DNA from 3 places in the Weizmannia sp. CD-2023 genome. Region 2 is predicted to be linked to each of the others. Evidence: riboswitches for the same ligand, from Rfam matches in the RefSeq annotation. Region 2 holds a riboswitch; each other region holds the start of a gene.
The links. Region 2 has a riboswitch for S-adenosylmethionine ahead of P9687_RS01610 (YezD family protein). Riboswitches for the same ligand answer to the same signal wherever they lie in the genome.

Region 1: linked by a shared signal. The riboswitch ahead of P9687_RS07445 (bifunctional homocysteine S-methyltransferase/methylenetetrahydrofolate reductase) and the one ahead of P9687_RS01610 (YezD family protein) in region 2 are both predicted to bind S-adenosylmethionine.
Region 3: linked by a shared signal. The riboswitch ahead of P9687_RS04635 (methionine ABC transporter ATP-binding protein) and the one ahead of P9687_RS01610 (YezD family protein) in region 2 are both predicted to bind S-adenosylmethionine.

What each region holds. Positions count from the first base shown of each region.
Region 1 covers NZ_JARTJQ010000052.1:16,257-27,209, reverse strand. Annotated here, with positions in the region: gene P9687_RS07465 (VTT domain-containing protein) at 1-1,106, shown strand, start outside; gene P9687_RS07460 (DedA family protein) at 1,138-1,737, shown strand; gene P9687_RS07455 (LCP family protein) at 2,580-3,539, shown strand; gene P9687_RS07450 (hypothetical protein) at 3,709-4,368, shown strand; SAM riboswitch class I at 4,481-4,582, shown strand; gene P9687_RS07445 (bifunctional homocysteine S-methyltransferase/methylenetetrahydrofolate reductase) at 4,650-6,485, shown strand; gene metH (methionine synthase) at 6,745-10,209, shown strand.
Region 2 covers NZ_JARTJQ010000013.1:3,056-14,008, forward strand. Annotated here, with positions in the region: gene P9687_RS01595 (TerC family protein) at 1-654, opposite strand, end outside; gene P9687_RS01600 (AEC family transporter) at 997-1,911, shown strand; gene P9687_RS01605 (bifunctional GNAT family N-acetyltransferase/carbon-nitrogen hydrolase family protein) at 2,037-3,578, opposite strand; SAM riboswitch class I at 3,723-3,829, shown strand; gene P9687_RS01610 (YezD family protein) at 3,946-4,125, shown strand; gene ssuE (NADPH-dependent FMN reductase) at 4,214-4,753, opposite strand; gene P9687_RS01620 (ATP-binding cassette domain-containing protein) at 4,774-5,526, opposite strand; gene ssuC (aliphatic sulfonate ABC transporter permease SsuC) at 5,541-6,299, opposite strand; gene ssuD (FMNH2-dependent alkanesulfonate monooxygenase) at 6,313-7,446, opposite strand; gene P9687_RS01635 (sulfonate ABC transporter substrate-binding protein) at 7,466-8,452, opposite strand; gene guaC (GMP reductase) at 8,861-9,844, shown strand; gene P9687_RS01645 (hypothetical protein) at 9,961-10,215, opposite strand; gene P9687_RS01650 (hypothetical protein) at 10,510-10,896, opposite strand.
Region 3 covers NZ_JARTJQ010000032.1:22,505-33,457, reverse strand. Annotated here, with positions in the region: gene P9687_RS04665 (branched-chain amino acid aminotransferase) at 1-27, opposite strand, end outside; gene P9687_RS04660 (carbon starvation CstA family protein) at 384-2,186, opposite strand; gene P9687_RS04655 (LytR/AlgR family response regulator transcription factor) at 2,317-3,033, opposite strand; gene P9687_RS04650 (sensor histidine kinase) at 3,008-4,789, opposite strand; gene P9687_RS04645 (MetQ/NlpA family ABC transporter substrate-binding protein) at 4,993-5,835, opposite strand; gene P9687_RS04640 (methionine ABC transporter permease) at 5,897-6,559, opposite strand; gene P9687_RS04635 (methionine ABC transporter ATP-binding protein) at 6,549-7,589, opposite strand; SAM riboswitch class I at 7,662-7,770, opposite strand; gene P9687_RS04630 (ABC transporter ATP-binding protein) at 7,852-8,631, opposite strand; gene P9687_RS04625 (hypothetical protein) at 8,691-9,263, opposite strand; gene P9687_RS04620 (ParM/StbA family protein) at 9,275-10,453, opposite strand; gene P9687_RS04615 (MATE family efflux transporter) at 10,870-10,953, shown strand, end outside.

The DNA of each region.
Region 1 (10,953 bases), on a different contig from region 2:
CCGGTACATCTGTCGGCATGACAACGGCCTATTTTATCGGGCAGCGGCTCGGCGGCCCGTTTTTACATAAATACGGCCATTTTATCCATCTCGGCCCGTCCCAGCTTGAAAAAACATCGCGCTGGTTTAATAAATATGGGAATAAATTGCTTATCGTCGCGTATTTTATACCAGGTGTCCGCCACATCACCGGCTATTTTTCCGGAATTACGAAACTGCCATTCCGGTCATTTGCCACTTTTGCCTATTCCGGCGCTTTGATTTGGACAAGCACGTTTATTTCCCTCGGGAAGCTGCTTGGCTCGCAGTGGGAGCAGTTCCACGAAGCGGTAAAAAAATATCTCGTCATAGGCGGTATTGTAAGCGCCGGCTTAATCATCGCGTATTATGTGTTCCGCTATTTCCATAAGCAGATTTTCTGGGCGATGATGGCGGTGCTCCGGCGCGTTTTCATGATTTTCCGCAGCCGGGTGCGCGCCGAGTTTGTGATCATCGGCACCACGCTGGTGACATTGTTTTTGATTGTGTTAATGATCACAATGATTCAAAACCTTTTCAGCGAAGATTTCAGCGACTTTAACGAGGTGACCTCTTTAATCGTATCGCTTTTGTTCAAACACCATTGGGCAGGCGTCATGAAAGGGATGCTGGCGCTCAGCTCGCGGCAGGCGCTCATTCTCGTCATGGTGTTGACGGTTCTTTGGATCATTTGGAAAGGCAAAGATCGCACGCACGAATTTTTGATTATGCTGCTTGTCACAATCGGCGGGGAACTGTATCAAAATGTGCTGCATGAAGTGTTCCACCGGATGTCGGAAACGGAAATTCCGACGTTTTCCCACTTTGTCTTCTCATTTCCGAGCGACCAGGCGATGATGATTCTGATCATTTACGGCTATTTTACATATCTCGTTGTCCGGCACGCTGAGATGTTTTGGGTCCATACGTTTATGGATGTACTTCTTTTAGCTGTTCTGTTGTTCGCAGCTGTCAGCCATATTTATTTCGGCCTTGAAATCCCGAGTAACATTGCGGGCGGTTATGTATTCGGCGGCGTCTGGCTTGGCTTAAATATTTTATTGCTGGAAATTTTCCGTATGATATGATGGATAAGAAAGCAAATGTTGGAGGGGAAACATGTTCTCAGACTTTGTCACACAAATTTTAACAGCACTCGCTGATCTGGGTTACTTCGGTGTTGCGATCGGGCTTGCGATTGAGATTATCCCGAGCGAGATTGTCCTTGCCTATGCCGGCTATTTAATTTCCCGGGGAGAGATCAATTATTTCGGCGCCATTGCAGCGGGCACACTTGGCATTTTGATTGCCCAACTGATTTTATACTGGATCGGTGCATACGGTGGGCGCCCGTTCTTGCTAAAGTACGGTAAATATTTGCTGATTCACGAAAGGCATCTCGATGTCGCGGAAGAATGGTTCAACAAGTACGGCGCCGGTGTTATTTTTACGGGCCGATTCATCCCGGTCATCCGCCAGGCCATTTCGATCCCGGCCGGCATTGCCAAAATGTCGTATTTCAAGTTCATTTTTTTCACGCTGCTTGCGACCATTCCGTGGGCAGTGCTGTTTATCTTTCTCGGTGAACGTCTCGCATCAAACTGGGCACAAATTGATGACGTTGCGGCTCCTTATGTCAAGCCGGTTACCATTATCGCGATCATCATCATTGTGCTTTATATCGCTTACTCCATGTACCGCAAGAAAAAAAGAGCCTGACCCTCTATTTAGGGGGCCGGGCTTTTTCCATAGATGAGGGAAGAGTGGAAACGGTGGGGTTCGGATCCCAAGAACGGCTAACTCCCACCAAATCAAAGATATAGGTTAGCTGCTATAATTGTTCAAAATCCTTAACCAAAAAAACCGCCTGCACAAAGCAGACGGCGAAAAAGGGGGTTAACATGGATGAAAAAGCAAGCCTAGTTTGCATCTTGCCTGATTACAAGAAAAAGGATAACGCAGGAAGCTTAAAACAATCTTAACAGGCCGAAATTTTGAAAAAGAGGCATGTTTATCTGCTATGGCCGAAAAAAACCGCCTGCACAAAGCAGACGGCCAAAAAAGGGGGTTAACATGGATGAAAAAGCAAGCCGGATTTTCATCTTGCCTGATTACAAGAAAAAGGATAACGCCGAAAGCTTAAAACAATCTTAACAGGCCGAGATTCAGAAAAAGAGGCAGGCTTGCCCACTACCCCCAGAAAAAATCGCCTGCTCAAGGGCGGCGGCCGAAAAAGGGGACATATGAAAAAGTAGGTTGTAATCTCTCTTGCAAAGAAAAGCATACCTGCCGAAACTTAAAAAATGCTTAAAACCCCACATCTCCCGGCTATAAAAAAACGCCTGCACAAAGCAGACGAACCAACAAAAGCTCTTACCTGATGACAAACATCAATATACCGCTGGAAAATAAAAAACGCCTTAACTTTGCATGAAAGTTATGTGAAATTCCCCACAAATTATGATCTCGACAAAAATAACAAAATTTCATCAAAATTTTCGTGACAAATTGCCGCTTTTAGATAATAATAATGAAGACAGACTACTAAAACGAGGGATTCTATGGAGTCAAGAGTAGCGAAAAAAAAGAAAAAACGGTCAAGAGTCCGCTGGCGCAGAGTGTTCCTTATGCTCTTTTTACTGCTCATCGTCGCCGGCGCGGGTTACACAGCCTATCAATACTACGCTGGCGTTCATCAGACAGACCCGAATGATGTCTTAAATATGGACAATCTGGAATTTAACGGTAAAAAGGATGCAAATGGCCGCACCAATATTCTCCTTCTCGGAATTGATCGGCGCGGGCAAGAAGATTCAAGAACCGATACCATCATGATTGCCCAATATGACCCGAAGAATAACCAGGTGAAGCTCATTTCGATTATGCGTGACATTTATGCCGAAATTCCGGGGTATAGAAACTATAAAATTAACACAGCCTACTATCTTGGCAATCTGAAGAATCAAAAAAAGGGTGTTGAATTGCTGCGTCAAACACTCAAAACCAATTTTGACATTGATGTGCAATATTATGCACTTGTCGATTTCCAAGGTTTTGTTAAAATTGTCGATACCCTGGCGCCTCAAGGCATTGAAATGAACGTGGAACATAAAATGTCGGAAAACATCGGCTTGACGCTTTATCCTGGAAAACAGCTGATGCATGGGAAACAATTGCTCGCCTACGCACGATTCAGACATGACGCGCAAGGCGACTTTGGCCGGGTTGCCCGCCAGCAAAAAGTGCTTAAAGCGCTCCAATCTGAAGTTTTCAGCGTGAATGGTATCGCCAAAGCGCCGAAACTGCTTGGAACCATTCAGCCGTATATTGCCACCAATATGAGCAAAATGAACATTCTTGCGCTCGCCAAAGACGCCGTCGGAGGCAACCTCAAGGTAAAAACAATGACCGTACCGGTTGCCGGCACCTATACCAATGTCAGCTATCCGGGCGTCGGCGCCGCACTCGAAGTGGACAAAGAAAAAAATATAGAAGCCATCAAACAGTTTTTGGATGAATAACAGGGGCCGGTTCCGGCTCTTTTTTTGTTGCAGACAGAAAGCCGTACCGGGAGCAAATTGTCCTTTTGGAGGGTTCAAAAAGACAAAAGAAAGCCGGACTAGGAGCAAATTGTCTTTTTGAAGGGTTCAAAAAGACAAAAGAGAGCCGTACCGGGAGCAAATTGTCCTTTTGGAGAGCTCTAAAAGACAAAAGAAAGCCGGACCAGGAGCAAATTGTCCTTTTGGAGAGCTCAAAAAGACAAAAGAGAGCTGGACCAGGAGCAAATTGTCCTTTTGGAGAGCTCAAAAAGACAAAAGAGAGTCGGATCAGGGGCGAATTGTCCTTTTGGAGGGCTCAAAAAGACAAAAGAAAGCCGGACCAAGAGCAAATTGTCTTTTTGAAGGGTTCAAAAAGAAAAAAGAGAGCCGTACCGGGAGCAAATTGTCTTTTTGGAGAGCTCAAAAAGACAAAAGAAAGCCGGACCAAGAGCAAATTGTCCTTTTGGAGGGCTCAAAAAGACAAAAGAGAGTCGGATCAGGGGCGAATTGTCCTTTTGGAGGGCTCAAAAAGACAAAAGAGAGTCGGATCAGGGGCGAATTGTCCTTTTGGAGAGCTCAAAAAGACAAAAGAGAGCCGGACCAAGAGCAAATTGTCTTTTTGAAGGGCCCAAAAAGACAAAAGAAAGCCGGACCAAGAGCAAATTGTCTTTTTGGAGAGTTCAAAAAGACAAAAGAGAGCTGGACCAAGAGCAAATTGTCCTTTTGGAGGGTTCAAAAAGACAAAAGAAAGCCGTACCGGGAGCAAATTGTCCTTTTGGAGGGCTCAAAAAGGCAAAAGAAAGCCAATTAGACAAAAGGGACGAAACCGCATCCAATATGAATTTCAATTTCCCCCTTGTCATGTCACCCGGCAAAGTGTAAAGTATAAATAAGTCAAAATTTTAAGTACGTTCAATCGAATAGCCTTATCAAGAGAGGCGGAGGGACTTGGCCCGATGAAACCTCAGCAACCAGCCCATACGGCACGGTGCTAAATCCAACAGGTATACCTGAAAAGATAAGGAGAATGTTGTCATCTTGCCTCCTTTTCTGGGAGGCTTTTTTCATATCATTCAAAGGGAGTGTAAAAATTTGAACCTTCTCGAAACGTTAAAAAACCGCATCCTTGTTGCAGACGGGGCAATGGGGACACTGCTATATGCATACGGCGCCGACACATGTTATGAGTCATTCAACCTGACCCATCCGGAAGACATCCACGCGATCCACCGCGCCTATATCGAAGCAGGCGCATCGGTCATCCAGACAAACACGTACAGCGCCAACTATATCAAGCTGGCACAGTATGGCCTGGAAGAAAAAGTAAAAGACATCAACAAAGCGGCCGTCCGGATTGCAAAAGAAGCGGCAAACCGTGACACATTTATACTCGGCACAGTCGGCGGTATCCGCGGCCAGCGCAAAACCGAAGCAACACTTGCCGAAATCAAGCGTACGTTCCGCGAGCAGATTTTTCACCTCCTGGACGAAGGAGTTGATGCCCTGCTTTTGGAAACGTATTTTGACGCGGAAGAACTGTATACGGTCGTTGACATTGCGAAAAAAGAAGCGGATGTCCCGGTCATCGCCCAGTTCTCGCTTATCGAACCGGGCGTGCTCCAAAACGGAACCCCGGTCCGCGACGCGTTCAAGGAACTTGAAAACCGCGGCGCCGATGTGACCGGCCTGAACTGCCGGCTCGGCCCGCACCACATGATCCAGGCGTTCGAAGAAATCCCGATACCGAAGCGTGCCTTTTTGTCCGCATACCCGAATGCGAGTCTTTTAGATTACGAGGAAGGCCGGTTCACGTTCACAAATAACGCCGATTATTTTAAAACATGTGCCGAAAAACTTGTCGAACAGGGTGTGCGCCTGATCGGCGGCTGCTGCGGCACAACGCCGGCCCACATCAAAGCAATCGCAGAAGGGGTGCAGGGGCTTTTGCCTGTCACAGAAAAAACGGTCCGCCCGCCGAAAATTGAAATCGCAGCCGCCCCGGCGCAGCACGAACCACCGTTGCATGAAATCGTAAAAAAGCGCCGCTCTGTCATTGTCGAATTGGATACGCCGAAAACTCTGAACACGACTCGCTTTTTTGAAGGGGCAAAAGCGCTGCACGACGCCGGCATCGATGCCTTGACAATGGCCGACAACTCGCTTGCAAGCCCGCGCATCAGCAACACAGCGATTGCTTCAATTTTAAAAGAGAAACATGGCATCCGGCCGCTTGTTCATATTACATGCCGTGATCGTAATTTGATCGGGCTGCAGTCGCACTTAATGGGCCTTGCTGCGCTCGGGATTGACCAGGTGCTTGCCATCACGGGGGATCCGACAAAAATCGGCGACTTCCCGGGAGCGACGAGCGTATACGATTTGTCATCCATGGAACTGATCGCAATGATCAAGCAATTCAATGATGGCATCTCCCATTCCGGCAAATCGCTTCACAGGAAAACGAATTTTTCCGTCGCGGCTGCATTTAACCCGAACGTCCGCAATCTTGATAAAACGGTCGGGAGGTTGGAGCGCAAAATCCGCCACGGTGCCGATTATTTTATCACCCAGCCTGTGTTCAGCACGGAAAAAATCGAGCAAATCCATGAAGCAACGAAGCATTTGGACGCACCGATCTATCTTGGCATTATGCCGCTTACCAGCTACCGGAACGCGGTCTTTCTGCACAATGAAGTGCCGGGCATCAAACTGACGGATGAAATTTTGGCGGCGATGGAAAAAACAAATGGCGACCCTGCGAAAGCGCGTGAAGAAAGCCTTGCGATCAGCCGTACCCTGATCGACGCGGCCCTCGGCTATTTCAACGGCATTTACTTAATTACGCCGCTCGAACGCTACGAACTGACGGTGGAATGCACGCGCTATATCCACGAAAAAACAGCAGTGCAAGGCGCAGGCATTGTCTGAGACTGCAACGAAAAGAGTACAGGCGGATTCATTAAAGTGAAACTTTGATAGCACTGTCCAATTGCAAGATTAAGAAAAGAGCTCAAGAAGGCAAAACGAAACCTTGGCCGGCTTCAGCCCCGGCGAGATGCATGCACTTTAAACTCAATCAAAAGTGGCACCGGCGCCGCCAGCATCGGAACGCGGCCCAGCCAGGTACCAAATGTTACCGTACGTCGCAATCTCAATATCAAACGTACAACCAAAGGGGGAATTTTTCATGGGGCAAACGTTATTTGAACAGCAGCTTGCAAACCGCATTCTCATCCTTGACGGGGCGATGGGGACGATGATCCAGCAGCAACACCTTACCGCGGCAGATTTTGGCGGCGAAGCATACGAAGGCTGCAATGAACACTTGAATCTCACAGCGCCCGATATCATCCGCTCGATCCATGAAGCATATCTCGAAGCGGGGGCCGACATCATCGAAACGAACACATTTGGCGCAACGTCTATTGTCCTTAACGAGTACGGCCTCGGGCATCTCGCTGAAAAAATCAACATCGAAGCCGCGCGCATCGCCAAGCAGGCTGCCAAAAAATTTTCCACACCCGAGCGGCCGCGGTTTGTCGCCGGTTCGATGGGCCCGACAACAAAGACGCTCTCCGTCACGGGCGGCACCACTTTTGACGCGCTCAAAACCGCTTACCAGGAACAGGCTTGCGGGCTCATAAAAGGCGGCGTCGACGTGCTCCTTCTCGAAACATCGCAGGACTTGCTGAACGTCAAAGCCGCTTTTCTTGGCATTACGGACGCATTTAACGAAACCGGAAAAAAACTGCCGCTTCTCATCTCCGGCACCATTGAACCGATGGGCACAACGCTTGCCGGCCAGAACATCGAAGCATTTTACATTTCCGTCGAGCATATGCAGCCGGCCGCAGTCGGGCTTAACTGCGCGACCGGCCCGGAGTTCATGGCCGACTCGATCCGCACACTCGCGGGGCTCGCCAAAACGGCAGTGAGCTGTTACCCGAACGCCGGGCTTCCCGACGAAGAAGGGCATTACCACGAAACACCGGAATCGCTCGCTGTCAAAATGAAAGGCTTCGCCGAAAAAGGCTGGCTCAACATCGCAGGCGGCTGCTGCGGCACAACACCTGCCCATATCAAAGCACTGAATGAAGCACTTGCCGGGCTCCCGCCGCGCCAGCCTGCAAAACAAGAGCACCACGTCGTCTCCGGCATCGAACCCTTTATTTACGATGACCCGTCCACCCGCCCGATTTTTGTCGGCGAACGCACAAACGTCATCGGTTCGCGCAAGTTCCGGCGCCTGATCGCGGAAGGCAAATGGGAAGAAGCGAGCGAAATTGCCCGTACCCAGGTCAAAAACGGCGCACAGATCATCGACATCTGCCTCGCCGACCCGGATCGCGATGAAATCAGTGACATGGAAAATTTTATTTCGATCGCCGTGAAAAAAGTGAAAGTGCCGTTTATGATCGATTCCACGGACGAAAACGTAATCGAAAAAGCTTTTACATACTGCCAAGGAAAAAGCATTGTCAATTCCATTAACCTTGAAAACGGGACGGAACGGTTTGAAAAAGTCGTGCCGCTCCTCAAAAAATACGGGGGTGCCGTTGTCGTCGGCACGATCGATGAAGAGGGGATGGCTGTCACTGCCGAACGGAAACTTGAGATAGCGCGCCGCTCTTATGACCTGCTCGTCGATACGTACGGGCTCAACCCGCGTGATCTCATTTTTGACCCGCTCGTGTTCCCGGCTGGCACTGGCGACAAGCAGTATTTTGGCGCAGCAAAAGAAACAGTCGAAGGCATCCGCCTCATCAAAGAAGCGATGCCGGAATGCCAGACGATCCTCGGCGTCAGCAATGTTTCATTCGGGCTGCCACCTGCCGGGCGTGAAGTGCTAAACTCAGTGTTTCTCTACCACTGTACGAAAGCCGGGCTGGATTACGCCATCGTGAACACAGAAAAACTCGAACGCTTTGCGTCCATCCCGGAAGAGAACGTGAAAATGGCCGAAAAACTGTTGTTTGAAACGAGTGACGAAGCCCTTGCCGCGTTCACCGAATATTACCGCGGCAAGGTGCAGGAGAAAAAAGCGCCAAAGAGCACGATGACGCTTGCCGAACGGCTTGCGAATTACGTTGTCGAAGGGACGAAAGAAGGCCTCATCCCGGATCTTGAACAGGCTTTGAAGGAATACCCGGATCCGCTCGCCATTATCAACGGCCCGCTTATGGACGGGATGGCGGAAGTCGGCCGCCTGTTTAACGACAACCAGCTCATCGTCGCAGAAGTCTTGCAGAGTGCGGAAGTGATGAAAGCATCCGTCGCATTCCTTGAGCCTTTTATGGAAAAAAATGAAACAAGCACAAAAGGGAAAGTGCTGCTCGCAACCGTGAAAGGCGACGTCCATGATATCGGCAAAAATCTGGTCGACATCATTTTGTCAAATAATGGCTATAAAGTGGTCGACCTTGGCATCAAAGTGGCGCCGGCTGATCTTATCCACGCCGTCCGTAAAGAGAAACCGGATGTAATCGGGCTATCCGGCCTCCTTGTCAAATCCGCCCAGCAAATGGTCGTCACTGCCCAGGATTTGCGGGAAGCGGGCATCCGTCAGCCGATACTGGTCGGCGGTGCAGCCCTGTCGCGGAAATTCACGGTAAATAAAATCGCTCCGCAATATGAAGGGCTTGTGCTGTATGCAAAAGACGCAATGGAGGGCCTCACGCTTGCGAACAAATTGCAGGATGAATCGGAACGAAGCTCGCTCGAAACGGAACTTGCCAACCAGCGCAGCGGCGGGACAAGGGTGGCGGCCGTGAATGCCGGCGGAGCACCGGTTGCGACTTTACCGCGCCGTTCTTCGGTATCCCCGGATGCGCCGGTATACCAGCCGGCGGATTTGAAGCGGCATGTGCTGCGCAATTATCCGCTTGCCCATATCGAGCCCTACGTGAACATGCAAATGCTCCTCGGCCACCATTTAGGATTGAAAGGCCGCGTCGAAAAGCTGCTTGCGGAGGGAGACGAACGCGCCCTCAAGTTGAAACAGCAGGTGGATGAACTGCGCGAATGGGTGATGAAAGAAAAATTGCTTCAGCCATCCGCTGTATACCAATTTTTCCCTGCCCAATCGGATGGTAATGATTTGATTCTTTACGAACCGGCTGGAGAGCCTGGTACATTAGATCCGAAATCTTTATCCGTCCTAGAGCGATTTACGTTCCCGCGCCAGGCAAAGCCGCCGTATTTGTGCCTTGCCGATTATGTCCGGAGCGTGGACAGTGGGGTCGTAGATTACGTCTGCATGTTCGCGGTCGTTGCCGGCAAAAACATCCGCCATCATGCACGCTATTTGAAAGAGGCGGGCGAATACTTCAAAAGCCATGCCCTCCAGGCGCTTGCCCTCGAAACGGCAGAAGGCTTCGCCGAGCGACTGCATGAACTGATACGCAGCCAATGGGGCTTCCCGGACACGGCTGATTTCACAATGCAGCAGCGCTTTGCCGCCAAATACCAGGGCCAGCGCTACTCTTTTGGCTACCCGGCCTGCCCGAACCTCGAAGATCAGGCCAAACTGTTTAAATTGTTGCAACCGCAAAAAATCGGCCTCCACTTGACCGAAGGCTACATGATGGAACCCGAAGCCGCCGTCACCGCGCTTGTGTTCTCCCATCCTGAGGCAAGATATTTTGCGGTATGACCGAATCTCCTTTGCCATGGCCGTATAGGAATAGGACCATCCGGCGGCAGGATACTTGGCGGTATGACCCCCAAAGCGGGCCCCGGCCCGCTTTGGGTTTTTTAAAGCAAGGAACAACCTACAACATGGACGTTTACTACATTAAGAAGAGGCTAAAACTCCGCTTTCTTAACCTAGACATGTTCTACATTAAGAAACGGCTAAAACTGCCGTTTCTTTCTTAACGTAGAGAGGTTCTATGTTTAGTAACGCTCGAAAAATCCACTGCTTTTTTAATATAGAAGGCTCTATGTTAAGGAACAGGCAAAATTCCCACTGCTTTCTTAACCTAGACATGCTCTACGTTAACAAGCAGCTGAAAATTCCGTTGCTTTCTTCATATAGAAATCCATGCTGTTTTTCCGGGCCAGCTCCATGTTGCGTTTTACAAAAAACCGTATAAATCGACAAAATCTGCGCTAACCCGATTTTTCTGTTCCGCCCGCAATGTTCCACGGGAAACATTTCAATGAAAACTGTGCAAGTTGAACAGGATCTTCTGAACAAATTCCACTTGCCAGCAAGCCCTTCTTCGATATGATAGAAGAATGGACGTACGAACATGCTTGACCCGCTTTCTTTCTATTAAAAATACGCCATGCTTTCACCTACCACGTTTCCTGTGGCATGAACGTTTATGTTAAATCGACGTCAACGCCGGCTGAATAAAACCTGTGCATCTCAAATTCGGCCAGTGCAGTCATC
Region 2 (10,953 bases):
GTTTCTTGCCTTTATCATGAACCCGGCTAATATCAAAAAGATGGCGGCATCCAGCGCAATGAAGTTGATCCATTCGTTTAATTGAAATCCCCAAACTTTTTCCAACAGGCTCACAGGGTATTTCATGACCGGATCTTTAAAGATGCCGGTGACCGCAACATGTGCAATCAGACCGCCGGCAACAATCTGCACCAATGAAATTTTATCCAGTATTTCAGAAAAGAACTCGAAGAAAGCGAGTACAGTCGTTAAGCTTAAGGCCATGCCAGCCATCGTGTACAGCAAATTGGCGGAAATGCCGGACGTGATCAAAACACTGTCCATACAGACGAGAAAATCAGCCGCAAGCACAATTAACAGCATTTTGGCGGCCGGGATGCTTGGAACGGGCCTTGCCTCGGAATCAGGCTGGATGGAACTTACAAAACGGAAAGCAATATAGAGGAGAATCATCCCTGCCAAGACGCGGAATCCCGGAATCCCTGTTAAATACTGAATCATCGCAACATAAATTGTACGGCTGGCTGTCAGACATACAACGATATAAAAAAACAGACGCTTTGGCTCATAGCCGTATTTCCGGACCACGGTTGTAATAATAAGAAGATTATCCAGATCACTAATCAGGTTGAGCAAGTAAATTTTTAAAATCACAAAAACACGTCACCCCTGCCTTTGCCAATCCATTTCGGGAACGGAAAAACAGCATCGCACGCCGATCCCTCTATTAATATATTTGGACAAAAGCAAAAACAGACGCAGCAAAAATTTTTCCGAATGAAAAAGGAATGCCGTTTTCATGGAAAAGATTTACCAGGTGGCTGACTTCATTTTCAAATAGGATCAAATCATTTTTTATGCCTTATTTTGAACTGTGATAAAAAAGAACTAACCTGTTATCTGAATAACCAGGACAGAGTTGCCAAAAATTTTCCTTGCCGTTTCTTTCTCATTGTTTTTTAATGAAATTAGATCAAAAAGAAAGCTGGGAAAAATGTGGGTGTTGTGTTGACGAAAGCCGCTTCGTTTATTTTGATCATTGTGCTCGGTTACATTTTGAAGCGGATTGGATTTTTTAAGCCGGATGATTTTCAGCTGGTTTCCCGCATGGTTTTAAACATTACATTGCCATGCGCCGTGATTACAAATTTTGAAAAACTCTCCCTTGAAACTTCGCTGCTGATGCTTGTTGCAATCGGCGTCTTTTGCAATCTAGTGATGATTGCAACCGGCTATATCGTTTCCTGGCGCCGTACCCATATGGAAAAAGCCTTTAACATGATCAATTATTCTGGTTATAATATTGGCTGTTTTACGCTCCCCTATGTACAAAATTTCCTGGGGCCCGTTGGTGTAGTGGCAACCTGCCTGTTCGATGCCGGCAATTCGGTTTTATGCACGGGCGGCACATATTCGATTGCTTCCGCCGTTGCCAACAACGAAAGAACAAATGCGGCATCTTACCTAAAAAAAATGTTTTCATCCATCCCGATGGATACCTATCTGATCATGCTTGCGCTGTCGCTTTTGCATATTACATTGCCGGCAGGCGTGACCACATTTACCGGAATCGTCGGACAGGCAAACGGCTTTCTGGCCATGCTGATGATCGGGATCGGTTTTGAACTCCGGCTTGAAAAAAGCCAGGTTGCGGGCATCTTAAAAGCCGTTATCATCCGTTACGGAATGGCCATCCTGTTTGCAGCATTCTTTTATTTCCTGCTGCCGCTGCCGCTTGAAGTTCGGCTCGTGCTCGTGATTATCGCGTTTGCGCCGATTTCCGCCGTCTGCACGGCATTTACCCAGAAATGCGGCGGCAATGTCGCCATGTCCAGCACGTTTAACTCGTTGTCCATTTTGATCAGCATTGTGTTGATGACCAGCCTGATGGTCGTGCTGAAGATCGCCTGAATCATGAAAAACCGCTTAGAGCTTCCATCCTCTAAGCGGTTTTTTGATGCGGTATCCGGTTTTTCCGAGCAGCCGTTCAGGCACTTGGCGGCTGCCCGGCCGGTCTTGCGTCCAGTCCGTCATGCTCAGGCCTTGGTGTTGATCTTAATCTGATACAAATCCCTTCTCCGGTCGGCCAGTTGCCGGACGGAGCCGCTGTTGCGGTTGCGGCGCAGCTTCTCAAGATCGACATCGCCGACAACGACGGTATCGACATTGGGATCGCATTCCCCGACAATGCCATCGCGGGCAAAACCGAAATCGGAGGGAGAAAAGATCCCGGACTGGGCATACTGGATATCCATGTTTTCCACGTGGGTCAGGTTGCCGACTGTTCCCGCAATACAGGTGTACACCTGGTTTTCAATGGCCCGCGCCTGTGCACAGTAGCGGACGCGCAAATAGGCCTGGCGGTCGTCCGTGCAAAACGGGACAAAAATAATGTTCGCACCGTGGTCGACAGCGACACGGGCCAGCTCCGGAAACTCGATATCATAGCAAATCAGAATCGCAATTTTCCCGCAATCCGTATCAAATACATTGAGTTCGTTTCCTTCCGCGATCCCCCACCATTTCCGCTCATTTGGCGTAATATGGAGTTTGGTCTGCCTCTCAATCGTCCCATCGCGCCGGAACAAAAAAGCGACATTGTAAATGCCCCCGTCTTCTTCCACAAAATGGGACCCGCCGATAATGTTGACATTGTAGCGTACGGCAAGCTCTGTAAACAGTTCAATATATTGGTCTGTGTACCCGGAAAGCCGGCGCACTGCCTGGTCAGGGCGTTTTTCTTCCAGGTAGGACATCAACTGTGTGGTGAAAATTTCCGGAAAAACGGCGAAATCAGAACCGAAATCCGCGGCCACATCGACATAATATTCTACCTGTCTGACAAAATCATCGAAGGAATCAATTTTTTTCATCATATATTGGATCGCTGTAATCCTGACCGGGAACGAAGCATGATAGACACGGCGGGACTTCGGCAAATAATCGACGTTATGCCATTCCATAAGCGTTGCAAATGAAGCGGATGCTGTATCATCCGGCAAATACTGCCTGTTGATCCGCATAATCTGGAACCCTTCAAGCAGCTGGAAGGACAGAACCGGGTCATAAATATTGTGCATCTCGACTTCTTCCACGTATTCGCGCGGGGTCATTTTGTCTTTATATTTGCTGTAATTCGGAATCCGGCCGCCAATGATGATGCTTTGAAGGTTCATTTTCCGGCAAAGCTCTTTCCGTGCCTCATACAAACGGTGCCCGAACTTCATGCGCCGGTATTCCGGGTCGATCATCACTTCAATGCCGTACAGGTTGAGCCCGTGCGGATTATGGTTGGTAATGTAGCCGTTCGCAGTGATCGTATCCCATGTATGCTGGTCTTCGTATTCATCGAAATTGACAATTAAGCTGGAGCAGGAACCGACGATTTTCCCTTCGTATTCCACGCAAAACTGCCCTTCCGGAAAAATCCGGATATGGCTTTCCAGCTGCTCGTGTTTCCACGGCTCCATCCCCGGAAAACATTTTTTCGACAATGCCATAATATCATCAATGTCTTCAAAGCGGATGTTCCGCACCTCGATTTTCTTCTCAAACTTGGATACATCTGTCTCTGGCACAATCTCACACCCTTAACACACTTTTTCTATTATCATACCCTATCCGAATCGGTTTTGCCCGAAAAGCAGCTGAAATGCCGAAAATATAAGTTGACAAATCGGAATAATATTATTTATCATAGTTTTAACAAATTATTTCTATACAGCTTATCAAGAGAGGGGGAGGGACTGGCCCGAGGAAACCTCAGCAACAGATTCTTTTTGGGAATACTGTGCTAATTCCAGCAAGCGCCAAGCTTGGAAGATAAGTTAAGGAGCCTCGCCCTCTTCTTAACTTTTCTTGAAGGGGGCCTTTCTTTTTTGGATCATCCGCATGGCCGGCCGGACCACCACGCACACACGAAATTTATTTTGGGGGGTATGAAAAATGGCTCATATTGATGAAACGAAAGTAGCCCGCATTATGGAATCATTGCAAAAACTGGAGTTTGGAACAGTGGTCATTTCGATCCATGAAGGAAACATCACACAGATCGAAACAACCGAGAAAGTCCGGTTTGCACTGGAAAAGAAAAAAGCGGCACTTCCCAAACAAAAGATGGGATGACGGGCGCCGGCATTCCGGTTATCTCTTTTCCCGTTGTTCGTGCTACACGAATGCCGGCATTTGGATATCGTCCAAATGCCGGATTTGTTTAAGAGTACAGCGGTATGGAAATTTGCGGAAATGCTGTTTTTAAAGCAGCATTCAGGCGGCCAGCCGCTTGCCGGTCGAGTTCATAAAACCCATCCTTTTTTTTCACTTGTTGGTCGAGAATGAACACCCCTTTTTCAATGCAAGTTGTCCCGAGCGAAGCCAAGACCGGTTTCAGGGCGTAATCGAGCGCGAGCAAGTGGCCGAATGTGCCGCCCATGGCGAGCGGCAGCACCTGTTTGCCGGATAAGCCATTTTGCGGCAAAAGATCCAGAAACGTCTTGAGCAGTCCGGAATAAGACGCTTTATAGACCGGTGTCAAAATGATTATCGTATCGCCTTCTTCCACTTTTCTTAATGCCCCGGTGATGGGCGGGCTTTGCCGGGCATGCATTAAATCGCCGGCCGGAAGTTCCCGGATATTGATGAGCTCCGGTTCGTACCCGTGCCCCCTTAACCCGGCCCTGATATAATCACGGATCCCATTTAATCTCGTATACGCAGAAGGGCTCCCGTTCAGCAGTACTATTTTTTCCGCCATATGAATCCCCCATTTCTTCCTTAATTTTTCATTGCATGCAAAACCGGGTGGCCGCTCCCTAAAATGCGGTTTAAAATATGATTGGCCGTTGCTGCAAAGAGGGCGTGGTCCCTTTTCCGCGGATAAGGGAGTTTTACCGGGCAGTCCATCGCAATTTCCCCTTCTTCGATTAACACTACCCGATCGGCGAGGGCGACTGCTTCTTCCACGTCATGCGTCACCAATATGGCTGTAAAATGTTTTTCGAGCCAAAGAGACTGGATCAGCGCATGCATTTCAATCCGGGTTAAAGCATCAAGCGCCCCAAGCGGTTCATCGAGGAGAAGGATGTCCGGCTCATGGATTAATGCCCTCGCCAGCGCCACCCTTTGTTTCTGCCCGCCGGATAAGGATGAAGGCCAATCATCCGCACGCCCTTCCAGCCCGACCTTTCTAAGCATTTCACGGGCCGCATGCTTCCAGTCTCCTGCAAGGCCCAGGCCGACATTTTGAAGCACGGTTTTCCACGGGAGCAGGCGGCCGTCCTGAAACATCATTTTCGCCGATCTATTTATGCCGGATAAAGGCGCCCCGTTTATAAGAATTTTTCCGCCGCTTGCCGCTTCAAGCCCTGAAAGCAGCCTAAGGAGCGTACTTTTGCCGCATCCGCTCCTTCCGACAATCGCAATAAATTCCCCTTTTCTTATTTTCAAATGAAGATGGCGCAGGACGCGATGGCTGCCGAATGATTTTTCCAGCCCCTCAATTTCCACAGCAAACACCTTATTCGTCATCGTTTCCTCCTCCTTTATTTTTGATATGACGGGTGCCACTTTAACAATCGTTGTTCCGCGATTTTTGCCAGCCAGTCGGAAAGTTTTCCAAGAAGGGCATATAAGACAATGCTCAAAACGACAACGTCAAGCTGCATGAACTCGCGGGCGTTCATGGCCATATAGCCAATACCGGAGTTGGATGCAATCGTTTCGGCCACAATCAGGGTTACCCATGTGACCCCGAGCGCATAGCGCACACCGACCAAAATGGAAGGAAGCGCCCCCGGCAGGATCATATGCCAAAAAAGCGCCGGCCCTTTCAGCCCGTAAACACCCCCCATTTCAATCAGCGCTCTGTCCACCGAACGGATACCATGAAACGTATTTAAATAGATTGGAAAAAAGGTGCCGAGCGCGACGAGAAACAGCTTCGCCTCTTCCCCGATCCCGAACCATAAAATAACAATCGGAATCAGGGCGAGATGGGGAACGTTCCGGACCATCTGCACGGTACTGTCGAGCAGGCCCTCCGCTTTTTTGGACAGCCCGGTAAACAGCCCGAGCCCAAATCCGATTCCGCCGCCAACCAAAAATCCGACCAGTGCCCGTTTTGCGCTGGCGGCGATATAATCGAAAAGCTGCCCGGATTGTGTGAGGCTCCAAGCCGCTTTTACAACGGCAACAGGGCTTGGGAGCACATTGGATGGCAAAATGCCGGCCGAACTTGCAAGCTGCCAGGCAAACAGCAGGAAAACCGGCACCACCCATGGCATGACGCGTTTTTTCAACATCAGACCGGCCTCCTTACTTTAATACTTTCGGCAGTGCATCGTTCGCCACAATCTCGCCGAACGGGCTGATGATATTGGAAGCGGGGGCATCAGGCTGCTCAAGCGGCAGGTACGGGAACAACAGCTCAGCCGTCCGGTACGCTTCTTCAAGATGCGGATAACCGGATAAAATGAACGTTTCAATGCCAAGTTCTGCATATTCCTTCATTCTTTCTGCGACAATTTCCGGGCTGCCTACAAGCGCCGTTCCCGCCCCGCCGCGCACGAGCCCGACGCCGGCCCAAAGGTTCGGGCTGATTTCAAGATGGTCCCGGCTGCCGTTGTGCAGGGATGTCATCCGTTGCTGGCCGACCGAGTCAAACCGTGAGAAAATCTTTTGGGACGCTTGGATGAGTTCATCATCCACATACCGGATCAAGTCATTGGCAGCATCCCACGCCGCTTTTTCTGTTTCCCTGACAATGACATGGAGCCGGATGCCGAAACGCACTGTCCTTCCTTGTGCTGACGCCAGTTTTTTGACATGGCTGATTTTTTCCTTTACTTTTTCCGGCGGCTCGCCCCAGGTCAAATAGACATCGACATGTTTTGCCGCCACTTCCTGCCCGATTTCCGACGACCCGCCGAAATAAAGCGGCGGATAAGGCTGCTGCACCGTCGGGTAGAGCAATTTGCTCCCTTTTACGTTTAAATATTTGCCTGTAAAATCGGCTTCCCTGTTTTCGAGCAAGTTCCGCCAGATTGTCAGAAATTCATCGGTCAGTTCATAACGTTCGCGGTGGCTGAGATGGAGACCGTCCCCCGCCAGTTCAACCGGATCCCCCCCGGTGACAACATTGATGAGCAGCCGCCCTTCGGAAAGCCTGTCAAATGTTGCGGCCATTCTCGCTGCCTGCGATGGAGACATGATCCCAGGCCGGACCGCAACGAGGAACTTCATTTTTGAAGTAACCGGAATCAGGCTCGAGGCCGCCACCCATGCATCTTCGCAAGATCTTCCGGTTGGGAGCAGCGCCCCGGTGTAGCCGAGCTGGTCGACCGCTTGTGCCACTTGCTTTAAATAATGATAAGTGACGGCCCGCCCGCCGGTTGTTACCCCTAGGTAGCGCGAATCGCCATGCGTCGGTATAAACCAGAATACTTTCATGTATCATTTCCCCTTTCATTTAGTCGGATAAAAAGGCTTCTTTCACTTTGATTGGTTTCGGAATTAACTTCAGTTTGTAAAATTCATTTGCGATTTGCTGCTGGCCCTTAATCGTTTGCGCTGTGATTTTTTCAACGCCAAACTGTTTGCGGCTGAGCGCCAGTTCCAATGATTTTTTATCCATTCCAATCTGCGGCGCCAGGAATTCAGCCGCCTGCTTTGGATTTTTCTCCACCCATAGGTCTGTTTTCTCAAGTTGTTTAAAAATCACTTGGAGAACGTCCGCATGGTTTTGTGCAAACGGCTTTGCTGCCAGGAAAAACTCCCGGTTCTCGACAAGGCTGGTGCCGTCCACTATGGTGTGGGATTTCGTTGCCAGCTGTGCATCAGCCAAAAACGGATCCCAGATCACCCATGCATCGACATCCCCTTTTTCAAATGCAGTGCGCGCATCGGCGGGCGCCAGAAAAACCGGATGGATGCTGCTGTAGGAAATGCCGGCTTTCTCCAATGCCCGTACAAGCAAATAGTGGACATTCGAACCCTTATTCAACGCGATTTTCTTGCCTTTTAAATCTTTGAGGCTATGAATGTTGGAATTTTTCGGGACAATGATGGCTTCCCCTTTTGGATTGCTGGCCGAATCGGCAAAATATACGAGCGGCGCCCCTGCTGCCTGAGCAAAAATGGGCGGTGCTTCCCCCGTATGGCCAAAGTCTAGACTCCCCGCATTCAACGCTTCCAAAAGCTGCGGGCCGCCGGGAAATTCCGTCCATTTTACGGAATATCCGAGCGGTTTCAGTGCTTTTTCAAGTGTTCCTTTCGCTTTTAAAATGTTTAAGGTTCCGAATTTCTGATAGCCAATCCGGACCACTTTGCCGCCTTTTTCGCCCGATTTTGCCGCTGCTGTATCCTTTTTCCCACTGCTGCATCCGCTGATGAGTAAAAAAATGGCGGTGATCAGCAGCAAATGGACCGACACCAGTCGCTTTCGTTTCTTTAACATTTCCCTCTCTCCTTTCTTGTTTTATAGCATTATGTAGGAGGTACACATGGGCACCGCCCCCTTTCCTATCATTCCGATTTATTTAGTTGGTAAAAGGCCGCAAAAAAGGCCCCTCATCTTTTAAATAAAGTGAGGAGCCTTCGGTTGACCGGCCGGCTTCAAAATATTTCAATTGTCTTTCCACATCAGTATCCGCTTAAATGTTGCTTGCCCGTTTGAAAGGTTAAATTCATTTTAATTCCACTATTCCGACCTGTCAAGTAATATTTTATTTTTTTATCATTCATGCTGATCGCCGGTATCATGATGAAAACCTTTGACAATTGTAAAAAAATCAGGTAAAGTACCAATGTACGAACATTTATTGAGTTATATTCAAATAATATTCGTTTTTAGGAGTGTAAACCCATGGATACAGTGTTTGATTATGAAGATATTCAGCTAATTCCGGAAAAATGCATTGTAAATAGCCGTTCGGAGTGTGATACGAGTGTGGAATTGGGCGGGCGGAAATTCAGATTGCCTGTTGTGCCGGCCAATATGCAAACCATCATAGATGAAAAAATCGCAGTCTACCTTGCGGAAAACGGATATTTTTACATTATGCACCGTTTTCAGCCGGAAAAACGGCTTTCGTTTGTGAAGGAGATGAAGGAGCGCGGGCTTTATGCTTCTATCAGCACAGGTGTCAAGCCGGAAGAATATGCGTTTATCGAAGAACTGGCCGCAAGAAACCTAGTGCCGGAGTATATAACAATTGACATTGCACATGGCCATTCGAATGCCGTGATTGATATGATCCATCATATCAAAAAGCACTTGCCGGAAACGTTTGTCATTGCCGGAAATGTCGGCACGCCTGAAGCCGTCCGGGAATTGGAACATGCCGGGGCAGACGCCACAAAAGTCGGCATCGGGCCAGGAAAAGTATGCATTACAAAAATTAAAACCGGGTTCGGAACAGGGGGCTGGCAACTGGCGGCATTGCGCTGGTGTGCAAAGGCGGCAAGCAAACCGATTATTGCGGACGGCGGAATCCGCACGCACGGTGATATTGCCAAATCGGTCCGGTTCGGGGCGACAATGGTAATGATCGGCTCCCTTTTCGCCGGGCACGAAGAATCCCCGGGTGAAACGATTGAAATGGACGGAAAACTTTACAAAGAGTATTTCGGGTCGGCATCGGAGTTTCAAAAAGGGGAACGCAAAAACGTCGAAGGGAAAAAAATGTACGTGGAATACAGAGGTCCGCTTCAGGATACGCTGAAAGAAATGGAAGAGGACTTGCAATCTGCCATTTCCTATGCCGGCGGTAACAAACTGGCGGACATTCGGAAAGTGGACTATGTCGTTGTAAAAAGTTCCATTTTTAACGGAGACCGGGTGTATTAACGCCCGGTACAGTTGAACGTATCCCATTTAGGGCTTGCTGAACGAATCCGATTCTGATTTTCTCTGCAAGCTCTGTCTCAAAATATAGAGGAATTCTTTTGCGAAAATGGGTGATTTTATCTTCTCCATCCGTTGAATCGGCTTTCGAGTGCAAGCTTTTCCCTGAAATGGTTGTAAATCCCTTGCATTAAATGGTTGCCAAAGCTGTCAGCAACCTTGCCAAATCTAGGAATTTTGCTTATGCAGCAAGCCCTATTTCCGCCCCCGGCCTGCAATCCCAAAAAGGCAGCAAATACCCGCTGCCTTTTTTTAGTTTGTAAGTGATCTGCAGGTAGCCGCTGTATATAAGGGCCCACCAAATGATCATTCATTGCAATTATTCGCCCGATACCAGATCCAGGTTCTCTACATAGAAAGTATCGTTCATTTATACACACATCCACTAGAAAAAGGAAATAGCTAAAAGGATTTCCAGGGTATGAAAATCCTTTTCCTGCTTTTTAGTACCTCAATATAAAGAACGTTATAGAAAACATTAAAGCAAATCCGACAATAACAGTAATCATAACCTTGAATTTTGTCCATTTATAATGTTTTTTCCTAAGTGAAATAATTAGCAATAAAAACATCATCATCCAAATAAAAAGGGACATAATTTCTTCTCTTTATCTTGTTTTTACTGAAAAGATTAAAACCCAAGTGACTGAGACTGTAACACCTTTCCCCTTATCATGAGCGTCCATCCTAGACGCCAATAATTGCCAGTAAGTTCCAGCTACAGCTCCAACAAATGCCCCTGGCACAAAGCCTAATGCACTCAGCCCACCTGCAGTACCACCTGCGGCTATGCTTGCTGAATAGGTCTTTAATATAAGATTTTGTTTGTGCGTGTGTATACCAGTTTTTATATCCCCACCAATATCTTTTCGTTTTTTCATATTTTTTAGAGGACGAACGAGACGCTGCAAGTAGACCTTATTATCAGAAGAAAAAAGCACGTTTATCCCAACCCTGTAAAAAGCTCTAAGTGGCAATATCAAACTAACCGTCATCCGCCATCTATTCCATCTGCACTGATAACAGTTTTATCTATAGAATTACTTCCAGCA
Region 3 (10,953 bases), on a different contig from region 2:
TTTAACGAATTCGATAACCTGATTCAAACCGATAGCATCCCTTTCCAATACGTAAAATTATTATTTTCGATCTATTATAACAACTTTATGAAGAAAAGACCAGAGGCTTTATGAAATTTTTAAAATTTTTTGAGTGAAGCGCTTTCCGAATCAATAGCAGATGCAACCTTAGCCCCCTTGTAAAATAGGCTGCAGCAACGGGCTGCATACATGATAAAAGCGGCGAGACTACGGTAAATCGCGTCTCGCCGCTTTTTTCTAACATCCTTCTGCGCTGAGCGAACTTGCCAACACGCTCTGCTTCCAGATTATACAAGAATGCATGTGCAAAAAGGCTCCATTAAACCAGCTGGTACATGCAAAGTTTTCCCTTTAAAATGGCATCAAGCTTTCCTTGCCGATGCCTCCAAATCCGGCATGGCAGGCATTCTCAGCAGGTTGTACCAGTTCTTTAAAGCGGAGATCATGATGACGAGCCCAAGAATGAGCATAATGATCGACAAAATGCCGTTCAGTACATTGTAACCCGGCGCGGCATGGTTCAAGTAAACATTTTTTACCATCCAATAGCCGGCATAGTTCACCGTAACATACAAATAAGCAAGCGGAATCAGGCAAGTGAACATATACCGCTTTTTATCGGCAATTTTCAAAATGACAGTTGCCCCGACAATCAGCCCAATCGAGGCCATCAGCTGGTTCGATACGCCAAACAACGCCCAGACGGAACCGATATCGCCGGAGTAGAGCAAATAGCCCCACATAAAGCAAGCCGCAGCACTTGTGAGAATCGATCCTGGCAGCCAGTCGGTCTTTTTGAGCGGTTTATACAACTCCCCTAAAAAGTCCTGTAACAGGTAGCGCGCCACCCTTGTTCCCGAATCGATCGCCGTCAAAATAAACACGGCTTCAAACAAAATGACAAATTGATAGAAATAGGGTGCAAGATTGCTAAACCAGTGGATTTTTGTAAAAATATACGTCATGCCGACTGCAAGCGTTACTGCGCCCCCGGTTCTGCCGGCCAGGTCCATTCCGATTTCACTGCTTAAATGCGGAAGGTTGACAACATGCATGCCGAGCGTCTTAAAAACTTCCGGCGTGGAGTTGATGGCAAAATAGTCGGCAGGCTGCAGGGCGGTCGCAGCGACAAGTGCCATTACGCCGACAAGCGATTCGACAAGCATGGCACCAAATGCAACCGGCTTGATATCCGTCCATTTATCGAGCATTTTCGGCGTTGTGCCGGAGCCGATAAAGGCATGGAAACCGGAAATCGCACCGCAGGCAATCGTGATCGAAATAAACGGCCAAACCGGTCCTGTCATCGTCGGGCCGCCGCCGTGGATAAATTGCGACAGCGCCGGCATATGAATCGGCGGATTAATGATAAATACACCAATAATGAGGGCAATAAACACGCCGATTTTCATAAAGCTGCTCAAATAATCACGCGGTGCCAACAGCAGCCATACCGGAAGCGCCGCGGCAAAAAATGCATAAGCTGGAAGAATAATGGCCAATGTTTTCGGATCAAACGTAAGCCATTCGCCAATCACAGTATGCCGGATCCACGGCCCGGCAAAAACGCCCGCTACGATTAGGAGGAACCCGATCGTTGTCGTCAGCTTCAAATTGCCGGTTTTTTTGTAAAACAAGCCAACACCCATTGCAACCGGAATGGTGATCCCCACGGAAAAGGTGCCCCATGGGTTATTTTGCAGGGCATTTACGACAACCATGGAAAGACCGGCCATTGTAATTACAATAATAAACAGCATGGCAAGGCCTGTACAGAACCCGGCAACCGGCCCCATTTCCTCTTTCGCCACTTCGGAAAGTGATTTCCCTTTCCGGCGCATGGAGGCAAAGAGCACGACAGCATCGTGTACGGCACCGCCGATAACAGCGCCGATCAAAAGCCATAAGAGGCCCGGCAAATAGCCGAACTGCGCTGCCAAAATCGGTCCGACAAGCGGGCCTGCAGCCGCAATCGCCGCAAAATGGTGGCCGAACGTCACCCATTTATTGGTCGGCACATAATCTTTCCCGTCGTTAAACTCATGTGCCGGCGTCGGCGTATCATTATTCAGCTTTAAAACCTTTACGGCCATAAACGTGCCATATAAACGATAAGCAATCATTAAGATACAGATGGAGCCGATTACAATTGTAATCGCATTCATTTGGTGAAAGCCTCCTTTTTGTCATTCTCATCGCTTATATTTTATAAGTTTTGCACGCTGTAAAAGCTGTTTTCCGGCAAAATGTAAATATCATAGGATAAGAGGGCGAATTCAGAGGATGAAATGCATTTTAAATCCGGATAAACTGTTTTAACACATGCTTGTAAGTCCGGCTGACCGGAATATTCGCCCCGTCCCGCATGATCAGATTATAAGTGGAATGAAACCATGGCCGGATCTCGACAATGGCATCGAGATTGACGAGATAAGCACGGTGGACGCGGGCAATCGACGTAGATGGCAGTTTCTTTTCTACATTTACCAGTGATTCTGTTATGGTATATTTTTTATCATCTGTCGCAATGACTGTCCGCCCGTCAACCGACTCCGCGTACAACAGTTTTTCAACCGGGATGATGACAATGCGCTCATCTGTTGTGACCGCCAGTTTGCCGGGATTTTTCGGAACAGCAGGACGGTCCCCTTCCAACATTTTTTTCACCTTTGCGACTGTCTGTGCTACCCTTTTTTCTTCAAACGGTTTTAAAATGTAGTCTGCAGCATTCAGTTCAAACGCTTTTACGGCATATTCATCATAAGCGGTCGCAAATACAACGGCCGGATGCTGCGGATAGCGGCTGATTTCCTTCACGAGATCTATGCCATGCTCGTTTGTCAGCATCATATCGGCAAACACAATATCCGCCTCGGTTTCTTTCAGCTTCGCAAGCGCTTCCTTTACGGATCCGGCTTCGCCCGCCAATTCCACCTGCCCCGTTTTTTTCAGCAAGTAAATCAATTCATCTCGGGCCGGGGCTTCATCATCCACTACAAATGCCTTCAGCATATTCTCCCCCCCATATTTCCTCTAATGGTATCGAAATGGCCACTTTGGTTCCGCCGGTTTTTCTGTTTTCAATCCGGAATACAGCACTATGCCCGTAGATTTCCTCAATTCTTTTCCGGATGTTCCACAAGGCTGTCCCAGTCCCCTCGGCCGAGTCGACAGCCACATTGCCAAGCGACTGCACCTGTTCTTTAGAAATGCCTTTTCCGTTGTCCTCCGTTTCCATGATGAATTTTCCGTTTTTCACACGTGCGCGGACAACAATAAACGGATTTTTCGTAAATTGTTGTGTGAAAGCATGGTGGACGGCGTTTTCCACCAAGGGCTGCAGTGTAAATGGCGGCACCATCGCTGTGTGTAAAAGCGGATCAATATCAAAATGAACATGATACCACCCCGGAAACCGTGCCTGTTCAATGGCCAAATAAGCTTTCACATGTTCCAGTTCTTTTTCAAGGGGGATCAGCATTTTTCCCGCCCCCTGCAGGTTGCTGCGGAAAAAGGCCGCGAGCTGCACGAGCAGTTCCCTTGCTTTATCCGCATCTGTCCGGACAAGGCATGTAATCGTGTTAATCGCATTAAAGAAAAAATGTGGGTGAACCTGGGCCTGGAGCGCTTTAATCTCGGCATCTTTCAAAAGTTTTCTTTGCAGTTCCGCCTCCGCCAGTTCAAGCTGGTTGGAAAACAACTTGCTCAAACCTTCCGCCAGTTCCTGTTCGACCGCGCTTAATTGTGATGCTGATGTAAAGTAAAGCTTTAACGTGCCCGCAACTTGTTCGCGGACAAACAGCGGCAGCACGATCGCCGCCTGGAGCGGGCAGCCTTCGTGGTTGCACTGGATTTCCTTAGCCGTTCTCGCGACCATGATTTTCCCGTGCAAAAGCACCCTTTCCGTCAGCTTTGTCGACATGCTCTCAAGCGGAATATGATGGTCCGATGCTACCCCTGCATGCGCCAGCACTTTTTCCCGGTCCGTAATAGCGACGGCATCAGCTGCTGTATGCTTCAAAATTATTTCTGCCGCTTCTTTGCATGATTGCATGTTCAGCCCTTTCCGGAAATGGGCTAGCGTTTCCTGTGCAATCTGCAGCGCTTTATGGGTCTGCACCGCTCTTGTCCGTTCTTCTTCCAGTAAAATCGTCTGGATAATCAAGATAAAAATAAACGTACCAAAGCCGTTAATCGAAATCATCGGTACCGCGATCAGGCGGACGAGCGCCACTGCTTCTTCAAAAGGTTTTGCTACTGCCAGGATGATGCCCATCTGTAGCATTTCCATTAAAACCCCAGCAGCGACCGCTTCAAGCGCAGCATACTTCCCGCGCACGTTAAAGCGTCTGCCAATAAAGCCCATGATAATGCCGGCAATCATCGTCGACAGGCTGCAGGCAATATCCGTATAGCCGCCGAGTGACAGGCGGTGGATGCTGGCAAGCAGACCTGCGCCGATCCCAACAACCGGCCCGCCCAAAAGGCCTGCAATCCCGACGCCCATGATTCGGGTATTGGCAATCGCACTTTCGACCGATAAATGCCCCTGCCCGAAAGCATGTGAGACTTTCCCATGCTCAATAACGATGCCGGTATAGTTACTAATGATGCCAAAAATTCCGAAAACAATAATCAGCACCAATTTTTCTTTCCATCCGTATTCCTGATGAATAATTTGCCGGAATGTCTTCAGCCGCGAGAGTAAAAAAGCAGCAATGACAAGAATCCCGGCCCGCTCAAGCATTACCGGCAAAAGTGCTGCCATAAAGGATCCCCCTTTGTTTTCCACCCGTACGTATTGAAAACCCTTTCTTTTATTATAAAAGACTTCACCGGTTTTAGGAAAGCAAAAAAGCAGTGTTTCAAAAAGCCGGCCCATAGAAAAACGGCGGGATACCGTTCTAACCGTATCCTGCCGCGTCTCTATGCCCGCTGTTTTTTAGGGGGCTGCTATGAAACTATTTGCCATCATTGTGTTTGCTTATAATCTTTTAAATACGATACCGGTTTATTGACCGGGACGGCTGCACCTTTATAATGCTTTTTGATAAAGTCAGAGACTTCTTTTGAATGATAAATGTTTACGATTTCTTTCAACGTTTTGTCATACTTGTCTTTTGTCCGGGCTGCAATAATATTGATATACGCTTTGTTGCCCGCATCTTCACGGAAGATGGAGTCATTCGTCGGGTTTAAGCCGGCATTAATGGCCATATCGCAATTGATCACAGCGAGTGCCGAATCATCCAGGCCGCGCGGTGTTTGGGCGGCATCCACGGCAGTAATTTTCAAATGTTTCGGGTTTGAAGCGACATTTTCAAGCCCGCCTTTGCCTGTGAAACCTTTTTTCGTCGTAATCAATCCGGCTTTTTGCAGCAAAAGCAAAGCCCTGCCGAGGTTTGTCGGGTCTTTCGGAATCACAACTTGGTCGCCATCTTTCACTTCGCTGACCTTTTTATATCTTTTCGAGTAGATCCCCATCGGCCAAATATTCGTTGTGCCGATCGCCGAAAGCTTCAGATTGCGTTGTTTGATAAAATCATCGAAATAAACAACCGTCTGGAACGCGTTAATATCAATTTCCCCGTCGCTTAATGCGAGGTTCGGCTGAACATAGTCGTCAAAGCGGACAATCTTAATATTAATATTTTTCTTTTTCGCGAGTTTCTGGATTAAATTCCATGTCGGCACTTCAGAAGTGGTTGTCCCGACTTTGATTGTTTTTGTGCTTGTACTGCTCGAATTGTTTTTGGCCCCGCATCCTGCCAAAACCAGGATGAGCCCCAATAATAGAATCGCAAATTTTTTCATCGCTGCTAAGTCCCCCTGAATTGAATTTTTTATAAAAAAGGTGTAACCCTTTTTTTCAATATTATTTTCTCCGGATTTTTTTGGAGAGAAAGTTGCCCAATGTCTGGACAAGCTGGGTGAAAATGACCAGCGTGATAACGGTAACGATCATGACGCCTGTCTGAAACTGGTTGTACCCGTATGTGATCGCCAAATCCCCGATCCCGCCGGCACCGACCGCGCCCGCCATCGCGGAAGCCCCAATCAGCCCGATGGTGGCAATCGTTAAATTGAGCACCATGGATGCCTTTGCTTCCGGAAGCAAAAACCGCCAAATAATCTGCCAGTTCGTCGCCCCCATTGACTGCGCAAGTTCGATTGTCCCTTTGTCGACTTCAAGCAGTGAACTTTCAATGAGCCTCCCGATGTAAAAAGCAGTGTACAACACAAGCGGCACAATCGCTGCGGTTGTTCCGATCGCTGTCCCGACAACCCAGCGCGTAAACGGAATGATCGCGACAACGAGAATAATAAACGGGATCGACCGAAAAATATTGATAATCACATTTAAAATATTAAAAATCCATTTGTTTTCCCATATGCCGTTTTCCCGGGTAATAACGAGAATGACGCCAACCGGGATGCCGATGATGATGGAAATGAGTAATGATACAGCCACCATATACAGCGTCTGGCCCATTGCCGTGAAAAATTGCGGCCAAAACCATGACCAATCAAATGCCATTTTTCTCCACCTCCCGAATGATCGCTTCGTGATCGTTGATGTACTGAATGGCCCGCTTCATTTCTTCCGGGTCGCCTTTCAATTCGACAAGCAGGTTGCCAAAAGGGATTCCCTGAAGTTCGGTGATCATGCCATGAAGCACATTCAGGTCGATTGAAAATTGTTTTGCTGTATTGGATAACAGCGGCATATTGGTGGAAGCTCCTTTAAACAGAATCCGGTAAATGCCGTGCGGGTTGTCTTTGCTGCTTTCATCGATCAGTTTTTGCACTGATGGCGGAATCGAATCATTCAGCACGGTTTTCACAAAGCTTCTCGCAATTTGCGTTTTCGGTTCTGTGAAAAGGTCGATTACAGGGCCCTGCTCCACAATTTTTCCGCCGTCCAGCACTGCCACTTTATCACAAATGTCACGAATGACGTTCATTTCATGGGTGATCATAAGAATCGTGATGCCCAGCTCGTCCCGGACTTTCCGTAAAAGGGCAAGCACGGCTTCAGTCGTATTCGGATCAAGGGCCGATGTTGCCTCGTCACAAAGCAGAATGTCCGGGTCTGTCGCAAGGGCTCTTGCAATGCCAACCCTTTGTTTCTGGCCGCCTGACAACTGGTCAGGGTAGTGGTGCATTCTCTCTTCTAACCCGACAAAAGACAATAATTCTGCCACTTTTGCCTTTATTTCTTCCTTCGGGCGGTGTTCCAGCACAAGCGGCATGGCTACGTTTTGAAAAATCGTCTTTGACTGAAGCAGATTGAACTGCTGGAAAATCATGCCGATTTTTTTCCGCTCTTGGCGCAGCTTTGCAGGCGGCAGGCGCACAAGGTCGATCCCGTTAACGAGCACTTCCCCGGAAGTCGGCCGCTCGAGCAGATTCACGCACCGGATCAGCGTGCTTTTCCCGGCACCGCTGTAGCCGACCACCCCGAAGATTTCCCCTTTTTCAACACGCAGGTTGATGCCTTTTAACGCTTCAACCTTTTTGTCCTTCCCTTTTCCGTATACCTTATGAATATCTTCTAATACCAGCATGTTGAAAACTCCTTCTGTTCCTTTTGGCAAAAAAAAACCTTCTTTCATTCGAAAGAGGTTTGCCGGTCAAGTGACTTATCTCTCAGAATGAACCATTCTGCAGGAATTAGCACCTTTCAAAAAAAGATTTGAAGGTTGCTGGACGTCATCGGGCCTGTCCCTCAGTCTCTCTGGATAAGTTATTCATTTGTTATATTTAAATATTAGTGGACGGCTCGGGATTTGTCAATTCATTATTTTATATTTTTTTGTTTTCCAATCATCAGACAACTTGAAACAAAGCCCGGTTTCCCCGCCACTCCACCTGAATTTCATGCTCAAAAAAGCGGGAAAGCACTTGTTTTTCAATCATCTCGGAAGTCCGGCCCTGCCGGAAAACTTCCCCGTTCCTGATCAGCAATGTTTTTTGGAAAGCGGGAGAAATTTCTTCCGGATGGTGCGTGACATATACAAGCGTCGGTCCGTTCTTATCTTTCGCCAGCTCCTCCACACTTTCTAGCAAAATTTCCCGGGCAAACAAATCCAGCCCGTTGCAAGGCTCGTCCAAAATTAAGATGCGCGGTTCCGCCATTAACGCGCGCGCAATTAAAAGCTTCTGCCGCTCTCCTTGCGAACAATGTTCATAAGCACGGCTAAAAAGGGAAGCACAATGTAATTGTTCCATCAAGTGCAGGGCTTTTTCTTCGTCTTGTGCATCCACCGCTTCATACAGCCCGATGGATGCATATTTGCCGCTGATAACCACATCGCTTGCAAGCTGGGTGCGCGGTATTCTCTCCTGGATGGAGGAGCTGACCCAGCCGATTGATTTCCGCAGTTCCGGCAGGCTTGTTTTTCCGAACGTTTTTCCGAGCACCTTGATGCTCCCCTTTGTTGGCCAAATATACCCATTGATCATATTAAGCAAAGTGGTTTTGCCGGAACCGTTTAAGCCGAGGATAGCCCAGTGCTCCCCTTTTTTGACCGTCCAGTGAATGTCCGAGAGCAGTTTTTTGCCGTCGCGCACAAGGCTCACATCGGCAACTTCGATTACATTTTCCATCTGTGCCATCCCCTTACATTTCGTACAAGTTTTAAACACAGGGGTTCACCCTGCGCTCTTTATTTATTCATGCTGGCGAGAAAATCGCCGAGCAGGTCTTCCGCATCTTCTTCTTTTTCCGGCGCTCCCGTTTCGGGCGGTGCCGGTTCGACGGCGGCAGTTCTCCAGTCGAATGCATCAAGATCATCCGATCCAGGCGGCTCACCACCGGATCGAACCGGTTTCGCGTCCGCTTCTTCGCTGGTTTGCGGCAATTCGTCTTCCTGTAAAAAAAGCGTCTCATCCATAGATACAGGTTGTTTCGACAGGGCCGCAAAGAGCGAAGTCGCCCGGAGTGGATCCTGAATCAGTTCGTAAACAATGCTGCCGAGCATCGCTTCCGAATGTTCATGCTTCAGCCAGTCATGTTGCACTTTTGTCAGTTTGCGCGGCAGCGGGATTGTAATGGTTTCTTTGTCCTTTACGAGCGACTGGTTGATGCCCTGTAAGACATATCCGGCTATTTTGGCGGAGAAGTTCCGTTTCTCTTTTTCTTTTAACTTTGACAGTTCTTTTAAAATATGATCGGGCGTATCCTGGGGGATCCGGAACGCAATCGTCTGGCCCCGCTTCATCCCGCTTTGTTTTTCCATATTTTTTCACCTTATTTGGATTCGACCGGTTTCTTTCCTTTGTCTTCCGGTTTATTGTTTTTCCTCACATAATCCGAAATTAATTTGTAGTAAGCATTGGCCATCATCCAGATGCTCTCTTTTTCATCTTCAAAGAAATCAATATTGTAGCCTTCAAGGCTGTTGTTCAGCGTTTTTAAGTAATCTTTCAGGACAACAGAACCGCCGCCGACAAAATAGCAAATCTCTGTTTGTGAGTTTTTCTGCCACACGTTCCGGAGCAGGCGGTATTGTTTCTTTGCAAGGTCAAACAAGATACGGTCTGTAATGTCGTGCACGCTTGTCCGGCTGCCTTTTACCATAATATGGTTGCGGTCATGCTTTTTCGTGATAATATCGACCACATCACGGCGGCTGTCCAATTCGACCCCGTATTTGACGCGGATTTCTTCACGGATCTGTTCAAGCGCTTCTGATACGCCGAGATTAAATCCCTGCGCCCGGTCATCATCGACTGTCCTGTTTTTGATCACGGCGATATCCGTTGAGAGGCCGCCGATATCCTGGATTAAAATGCGTTTGTCAATCAATTCGCGGTTAATAATGTTTAAATCGTTATCCATGACAAGATTGATAAAAGCGGCAAAGCCTTCCGGATACACTTTGATTTCGTCAAATTTCAGATTGACTTTCAACCCCTGATATTTCGGTGTGACAAGAAATTCCACCTGGTGGACGGATCCAAGCAGCTGCGAGCGGTAGCCCGCATCTTTTCCCTCTTTTACTTCGCGGAGCGGCAGGCCTGTCCCAAGCGTGTAATTGGCATCAATGACATTCTGGTTGCGGGTAAAAACTTTGGCGTTTTCCTCCCTTACTGCGTCAAGCGCAAGGCTTGTAAAAAGCAGGACGAGGGTCTGATCCTCTTCCGACTTGCTGCTTCCCGGGTCAAGTTCGGTTGCATTATCGCTTTTGGTTGCGAGATCCCCGACACGGTAAATCACGTTATTTTCCTTTAAAGCAGGGGAGTGGACTTTTACATGGATGCCTTCAAGCGGATCTTTGCTGTCCAGTTCCTCAATGCCAATTACCGGCCGGTCTTCAATATCCCGTGCAATGACGTTCGGGATATTGAGTTCATACTCCATTTTTCCAAAAATGCCTTTTAAAGAATCGTTGCCTACATCGACTGCGGCAATCCGGGTCTTCCCCATTCACTTTTCCTCCCTGTATCGCTTTCTTTGGCTTACTCTAAGAATATCTGAGTCTATAAAAATAATCAATACTCTGAACTTTTTTAACGAAAATGTAAACTTGTTTGCGGCTTGTAAACTTTTGAAAAGTGTTGTTATAAAGCCATGCTTACAGGTTTGCAAACATGTTTGCGTTTTTGTTTACAAATGTTTGCGTTTGTGTAAACATGCAAACAGCTTTGAAAACATGTAAACAAATACGCAAACACAGCCAATATCCCTCATCCATAAAAAATTCACGGGTTTTTTTAAGATTCCAATTGACAGCACGACAATAAAGACTACAATGTTTCATAGTATTGAAGAATGAACATCCGCCAGACCCGGCAATATAACCGGTTTAAAAGGCTGGGGTATCAGATAAAGGGGGAAAAGTGTTGACAGCACAACAGCAATATTACAAAGACCAGACCCTGTTTCAAATTTCTTGGCCGCTCTTTATTGAGCTTTCTTTGCATATG